Regions from separate parts of the Staphylococcus sp. acrmy genome, predicted to be linked through region 2. Evidence: riboswitches for the same ligand, from Rfam matches in the RefSeq annotation. Region 2 holds a riboswitch; each other region holds the start of a gene.
What was found. A riboswitch is a leader RNA that binds a small molecule or an ion and turns the genes downstream of it on or off. The one in region 2 is predicted to bind thiamine pyrophosphate.

Region 1: it holds a riboswitch for thiamine pyrophosphate, as region 2 does, so the genes downstream of both, FH144_RS00605 (3-oxoacyl-ACP reductase) here and FH144_RS10120 (thiamine phosphate synthase) in region 2, are expected to answer to the same signal.
Region 3: it holds a riboswitch for thiamine pyrophosphate, as region 2 does, so the genes downstream of both, thiC (phosphomethylpyrimidine synthase ThiC) here and FH144_RS10120 (thiamine phosphate synthase) in region 2, are expected to answer to the same signal.

Annotation. Positions count from the first base shown of each region.
Region 1 covers NZ_JALCVE010000001.1:129,702-132,039, forward strand. Annotated here, with positions in the region: gene FH144_RS00600 (5,10-methylene-tetrahydrofolate dehydrogenase) at 1-648, opposite strand, end outside; TPP riboswitch at 902-1,003, shown strand; gene FH144_RS00605 (3-oxoacyl-ACP reductase) at 1,138-1,887, shown strand; gene FH144_RS00610 (LLM class flavin-dependent oxidoreductase) at 1,936-2,338, shown strand, end outside.
Region 2 covers NZ_JALCVE010000010.1:48,425-50,762, forward strand. Annotated here, with positions in the region: gene FH144_RS10115 (pyruvate MFS transporter) at 1-594, opposite strand, end outside; TPP riboswitch at 934-1,043, shown strand; gene FH144_RS10120 (thiamine phosphate synthase) at 1,110-1,700, shown strand; gene thiO (glycine oxidase ThiO) at 1,693-2,338, shown strand, end outside.
Region 3 covers NZ_JALCVE010000001.1:85,531-87,868, forward strand. Annotated here, with positions in the region: partial or broken gene thiC (phosphomethylpyrimidine synthase ThiC) at 1-1,134, opposite strand, end outside; TPP riboswitch at 1,320-1,422, opposite strand; partial or broken gene FH144_RS00420 (HAD family hydrolase) at 1,621-2,263, opposite strand.

The DNA.
Region 1 (2,338 bases), on a different contig from region 2:
TGAATATTGCACACTTAATTCCCAAGGCATCGAGAAGATGGACACATATGTCCCAGTCGCAAAAGCAACGGAGATAATCTTTTTAAAGTTGAAGATGGTCTTCCATGGTTCATTAGAGCGGGTTAATCCTAAAATGAGTTGCAACCATCCTAAAATTAAAAAACGATTAATGTAACGTCGCTTCGAACTCTCGTCTTCTCTTGGGTCGACAGCCTCTGGACGAATTAGCGGATGTACTTTCGGTCTCTCTTTCGTATTGTCACTATAAAGTTGTTCGACTAGAGTGGCTATGCTATTCACTAATTTACGTTCTAAATCTATCCACCCTAGTGACGGTAATGAAAGCATAGACACTTGACTCTCACTAGTGTAGTCACTAATCACTACTTTATTATTAGAGATACTTGGTAAGTCAGTAATACTAATGACAAAATCCCAACCGTAACGTTCTTTCATGTCGGTAGCTTTATCGATACTTTCGTACACATCTTCCGCCGAACCGATTAACAAGTCTACTTTGCTTTCAAAGTTCCATTGTTGATTGTCATCGATACGCTCGTGTAAGAGCTTTTGAACTTTAGGTACTGCTTTATCTACTAGTTTATGCGCCACGCCAGGTGACGGTATTAGTCCAATGGTATACGCCATCATATCCCTCCTTTCTTGTTTTACTATTTATTTTGATTAAGTTAAGAACTGCATTTTCAAAAAGTATAAACTATACGAACATATCAAATCATTGAATAAGCGTAAGCTCTATCTTATATAATTGCAAATACTTTTTATTATCAAATTAGTTAATATAATTATATTAATTGAAATCGTCTTAACTTTTGGCACACTTAACTAAATAGCCTTGACTTATTAAATTAAAACTTATAAATTGTAACTATAGTATAAATATATGCACTAGGGGTGTTTTTTAACTGAGATAGAGTAAAGCTCTAAACCCTTTGAACCTGAACTAGATCGTACTAGCGTAGGAAAGTGTGGGATAAATTTTAGATAAATATTGAGATGTGACAAATTTGTCAACTCTTTATATAGACGTATAACATCTACTATTTACGCAACTTTCCTCTAGTGAAGGTTGCGTATTTTTTTACTGTAAATGAGATGTACGGAGGTACGGTATACATGGCTAGAACAGTATTAGTAACAGGAAGTAGTCGCGGTTTAGGAGCGACCATTGTTAAAACATTGGCTGAGCAAGGCTTCCAAGTCGTGATTAATTACAACAATAGTAAGGAGGCGGCTGAACGGATTGCTTCTGAGATTGGTGAAAAGGCTATTGCTATTCAAGCTGACGTGACACAACGTGAAGACGTGGAACGTTTAGTTAAAGAAGCGACAGACCACTTTGGCCAAATTGATGTCGTTGTAAATAATGCGTTAGTTAATTTCAAGTTTGATCCGGTTGCACAAAAAGCGTTTAAAGATCTTACTTGGGAAGATTATCAACAACAAATTGACGGCACTTTGAAAGCTGCGTTTAATGTCACGCAAAGTGTGATACCTCAATTTATCGAACGCGGTGCTGGTAGTGTCATTAGTATTGGTACTAATTTATATCAAAACCCTGTCGTACCTTATCATGAATATACGACGGCTAAGGCTGGATTAATTGGTTTCACACGTAATGTAGCAGCCGAATTAGGACAATACGGTATCACTGCTAATCTCGTGTCTGGTGGCTTATTAAAGACCACAGATGCGAGTGCAGTCACGACGCCGGAAGTATTTGATTTAATCGCACAAACTACACCACTACGCAAAGTAACGACACCTCAAGACTTAGCTAACTTAATCGCATACTTAAGCACAGAAGCAGCTAGTGGTATTACTGGTCAAAATATAACAGTTGATGGCGGTTTAACGATGAATTAATCCACCAATGAACGACGACTGATTTCAAATTGGAGTGTTTATGTAGCTATGCCTAAAGATAATCATCATTTACACATAGGTATTTTGATTTATGGTTGTGGTCATCACCAGGCCGCTTGGCAACACCCTGATTCGAGTATTGAGCGCGTTGGAGATGTTACCTATTATCAACATCTTGCTCAACTATCAGAGAAAGGCTTATTTGATGTCGTGTTCTTCGCCGATAACCAATCATTTAATCCTGGCTTTACTACTATGCCAAGCTTTTGGTTTGATCCACTGATTAACTTAACAGCAATTTCGCAAGTAACACAACATGTTGGCTTAGTACCCACCATTTCGAGCACATTTTCAAATCCATTTACGGTTGCTCGCCAACTCTTAAGTCTCGACCATATTACTGGAGGTCGTGTCGGTTGGAATCTGGTAACCTCTATGACCGATTTAGAAG
Region 2 (2,338 bases):
CACCATACGATGTTGTTCTGGTAAATCTTTTGCGATGATGCCCCATAAGATGGCGATTAAAATACCTACACCACCAAAGATATAAAAGACTGCTTGCCAGTTAAAGGCGTTAACAATCGCAATTGTAATAATAGGTGCTAATACTGGTCCAAAATATGAACCTGCTAATAACATACTCGATGCTCTACCTTTTTCATCTTTTGAGAACCAAGTAGAGTTAAATACGGCATTAGATGGATACATTGGCGCTTCCCCTATACCGAATAAGAAACGAACTAAATATAATAACCCGTGATGTTTAATCATACCCGTAAAGATAGTGAAGGCACTCCACCATAATAAGGCAATTGTAATCATCTTACGTGGACCAAATTTCTCTGCTAACATACCTGAAGGCACTTGCATTAATGCATAACCTAGTGAGAAGAATGAAGCGAGCAACCCAAATTGTTGCTTGTTCATATGTAAATCAGCCATCATTTGTGGCGCGATATATGAGATGTTCGATCTATCCATATATGCGATAACTCCGATAATAAAAAATGCTAATGCGAAAAACCAGCGAACACTACTTCTTTTTTGTCTTTGAACCATTTCCTCTTTTTCCTACTTCCCTTAAATTTGTTGATTCTTAAAATGTTGTCTAATATATTCTTCGAGACTCCCAATTCTCTAAAAATATCATCCCATAACGCCCATTCTCATAGTCTTTTGAGCTTATTTTTATTTATAATATCAGGTTTTGTAATCGTTTACAATAGGTTTTCTTAAAGTTTTTTATTAAATTGCGTTTGTTTAAATATGAAACCAATCCTTTCCTTGAAAAAGCCTTGCACCGCTTGTTATAAACTAAGATTTGAATTCTATTCCAAAAAATTGTAGAATGAACTTGAAATAAAACGTGAACGGTTATTTTTTAACACATAAAATTTAATTTTCCACTGGAAGTGCCTTTGTTTAGGGCTGAGAGTAAAGAACGGACTTTATAATTCCTGGAACCTGATCCAGTTTGTACTGGCGTAGGAAAGTGGCGCATAGGATATCATAAAGCTAAGTTAAACGCTATTTCCCTACGAGGGAGATAGCGTTTTTTTATATCTTAAGGAGTGATGCTCATTTTCATTGCTATAACATCTTATAAAGCGTTAACGACTAAAGATTTACACCATTTTCTCGAAATTGCTAAAGGTATAGACGGCCTATTATTCAGGACACCAATGTCTCATGAAGACTTATTTCATTTTATAACGGACTTGCTCAAACAAGGATTTCCTAAAGATAAAATGATTATTCATAGTGACATTGCATTGCTAGAAAAATTAAATCTCTCATGCTTACACATGCGTGAAATGGACACTCAAGCGTTTGATTACAAAGCACGACATCCAGAAATTGAAATCAGCATGTCGACACACTCACTACAGTCTGTGACACAAGCTTATGAGCATCATCTTGATTATGTGTTTTATGGTCATATCTTTGAAACACCATCTAAACCTAATCAGACGCCACGGTCCATAGAAGAGATTCACCAAGTTTTACAACTCCCAATTTCTGTCTATGCGATTGGCGGTATAACTAAAGAAACAATTCACGACTTACCTCATGGCTTTGCCGGTGTTTGTGCAATTTCTTTCTTTATGAACGCATCTTTGACACAAATTGAACAGTTACGAAAGGAGTGGTTGAAAGATGCGTGACGTTCTCATTATTGGTTCGGGCGTGATTGGTATGTCTATCGCTAGAAACTTAAGCCAATCACAAATGGACATTGCTATTGTAGATCGTGATATTCCAGGTAAACATGCCTCATACAAAGCAGGTGGCATGTTAGGCGCACAGAATGAATTTACTGAAGATAATGATTTATTTAGACTCGCGCTTGAATCGCGTAGCCTTTTCCCAAAACTGTGTGAGACATTACAAGATGAAACGGGCATTGATATCCAATATCAAGCTTCTGGTTTGATTAAAATTGCGAATCGCCCAGAAGACGTCGACAGTTTGTGTAAGCAGTACCATTTCTTAAAATCATTAGATGACAGCGTGGTAGAACTTTCAGATACCGATTTGATTCACTTAACGAATGGTAATGTCACATCAAGTGAGATGGCTATTTATATTCCTCACGATGGTCAAATTAATGCGAATCATTATACGAAAGCTCTATTCAAGTCATTACAACAGCGTGATATTAAACGATATTTCAATACGGAAGTAACACGCATTGAACATTTAAATGGGTACTATCAGGTAGAAACAACTGATGGCTCACTTTACGCGAAGAAAGTGATTGTAGCCGGTGGCGCTTGGTCATCTCAATTGCTAAAAGACTATC
Region 3 (2,338 bases), on a different contig from region 2:
CCAAGCGATATCAGTTAGTTCTCCAAGTGTTTTCAATTCTGCAATTTGACTTTCATCATTTGCATCATAAATTGAGCCTGGTCGTAAGCCATCACCTAATGAGACAGCAATATCATATTGCGCTAATATCTCACAAATATCATCAAAATGTTCGTATAAAAAGCTTTCTTCGTGATGTGCTAAACACCATTGCGCCATAATTGAGCCGCCTCGAGAAACAATGCCAGTGAGGCGGTCTACAGTAAGTGGTACATGATGTAGACGCACACCCGCATGAATTGTGAAATAATCAACGCCTTGTTCCGCTTGTTCGATAAGCGTATCTCGATAAATTTCCCAAGTGAGATCCTCTGCTACACCACCAACCTTTTCCAAAGCTTGATAGATAGGCACGGTACCCACTGGCACTGGAGAATTACGCAATAAATATTCTCGAGTAGAGTGAATATTCTTGCCTGTCGATAAATCCATGATTGTATCTGCGCCCCAATGGATAGCCCATACAAGCTTTTCTATTTCAACTTCAATAGATGATGAGACAATAGAGTTACCAATATTAGCATTAATTTTAACTTGGAAATTCTTACCAATAATCATTGGCTCAGATTCAGGGTGATTTACATTGTTAGGAATAATGGCGCGTCCTCTAGCAATTTCTTCACGGACAAATTCTGGGTCCACGTCTTCTCGGCATGCCACATATTTCATTTCTTTAGTAATTATGCCTTTTTTAGCATAGTACATTTGTGTAATGGCATGGGCTTTACTTGCTTTTCGCGGTTGGTAGTCAAAAGATTGTTCAACAAGATTTTTATGCCCCTCTTTTTTAAAACCATTATCAATAGATTGTATACGACGTCCAATATAAGTCTCAGTATCGTTTCGCTCCTCTATCCAATGATGACGGGTTTTTGGAATACCTTTGAAAATGTCTACTTTATAATCATCTTCATGGTAAGGGCCTGCTGTGTCGTATACATACAAAGGGTCATTGTGGCGCTTTTCATTGTCGAATAGTGTATCAGATAACTCAATCTTTCTAAATGGCACCTGAATATCTTCATCTACACCTTGCTTAAATACACGTTCACTTGCTGGAAAACCTTTTTTCAATTCAATGTTTTCTTGTTTCATAAAATCCTCCTATAATCATGACGCTAAGAGAATTTTAAGCACACAAAAAAGGAATATATTTGTTAGAAAAAAGCGATCATTAATAATAAAATACATTATTAAACAGAATAAAATGATGGTTGATAGAGACAACCATAATCGTATCCTGTCTTTTTATATGTATTGAATATATTTTATTTTAAATTTACTTTATCCATTTGCTTCCCTACGCTAGTATTATCTAGTTCAAGTCCAAAGGGTTGAGAAATATTCCTCTCTCAGCACTTAAAAGCACCCCTAGCAAATATTAATTGATATCCGATGATATTCAATTATGGCTTTAGTATATCAATTAAGATAAAAAGTTACAAATTAAGATTTAATTCACTATATTAGGAGTGGAATTTAGATGGAGGAAATGATTACTTAGTACGTAGAGAATAAATAATTAAATCAGAAACACCATTAAAAATCTAATTACATTTACAATTTATTAGCCGACCTATCTTATCTCTCAAAATTCGTTTGTTTTACACTATTAATAATGAAATCAGGATTTTCTAATTTTAAATTTTCTTCACTATGACTTCCCCATGTTACAGCACATGAAGAGACTCCTGCATTTTTTGCCATTTGAATATCAAATATAGCATCTCCGATATATATAGTTTCAGTTTTGTTTAAGTTATATTTATTTAAAATATAAAGAATACCATCAGGTGATGGTTTATAATTTTTTACTTTATCTGACCGTATGATTTCCAAGAATAAATGATCGACCTTTAATATCTTTAAATTTCTCTTTAGTACTTCAGTTTTTTTACTAGAAACCACGAATAATTTAGCCTTTTTATGAAGTGTCTCGAGTTGATTTAACATGCCATCATAACTATTTAAATGTGCTTCTTCAACTTCTTTATAATTTTCTCTAAATAATCTTATGAGTTGCTTAAGTTCTTTTTCGTTTAAATCTACTGAACTCATTAAATTAAATGATTTTTCAATAGGTATACCCATATAATATTCAATTTGTTCATCACTAGGTTCTTTCTAGACCATACTCTCCAAAAGCTTTCTTAGTTGCGATGAGACTACATTTTTTTGAATTAGCAATAGTACCGTCAAAATCAAAAATTATATTTTTAAACAACTTTTCTCCTCTTTTCTAAATATTAATTAGTTTGTCTCAAGTTTAACAAGTCATTAAATTTAGCCACTTATACTA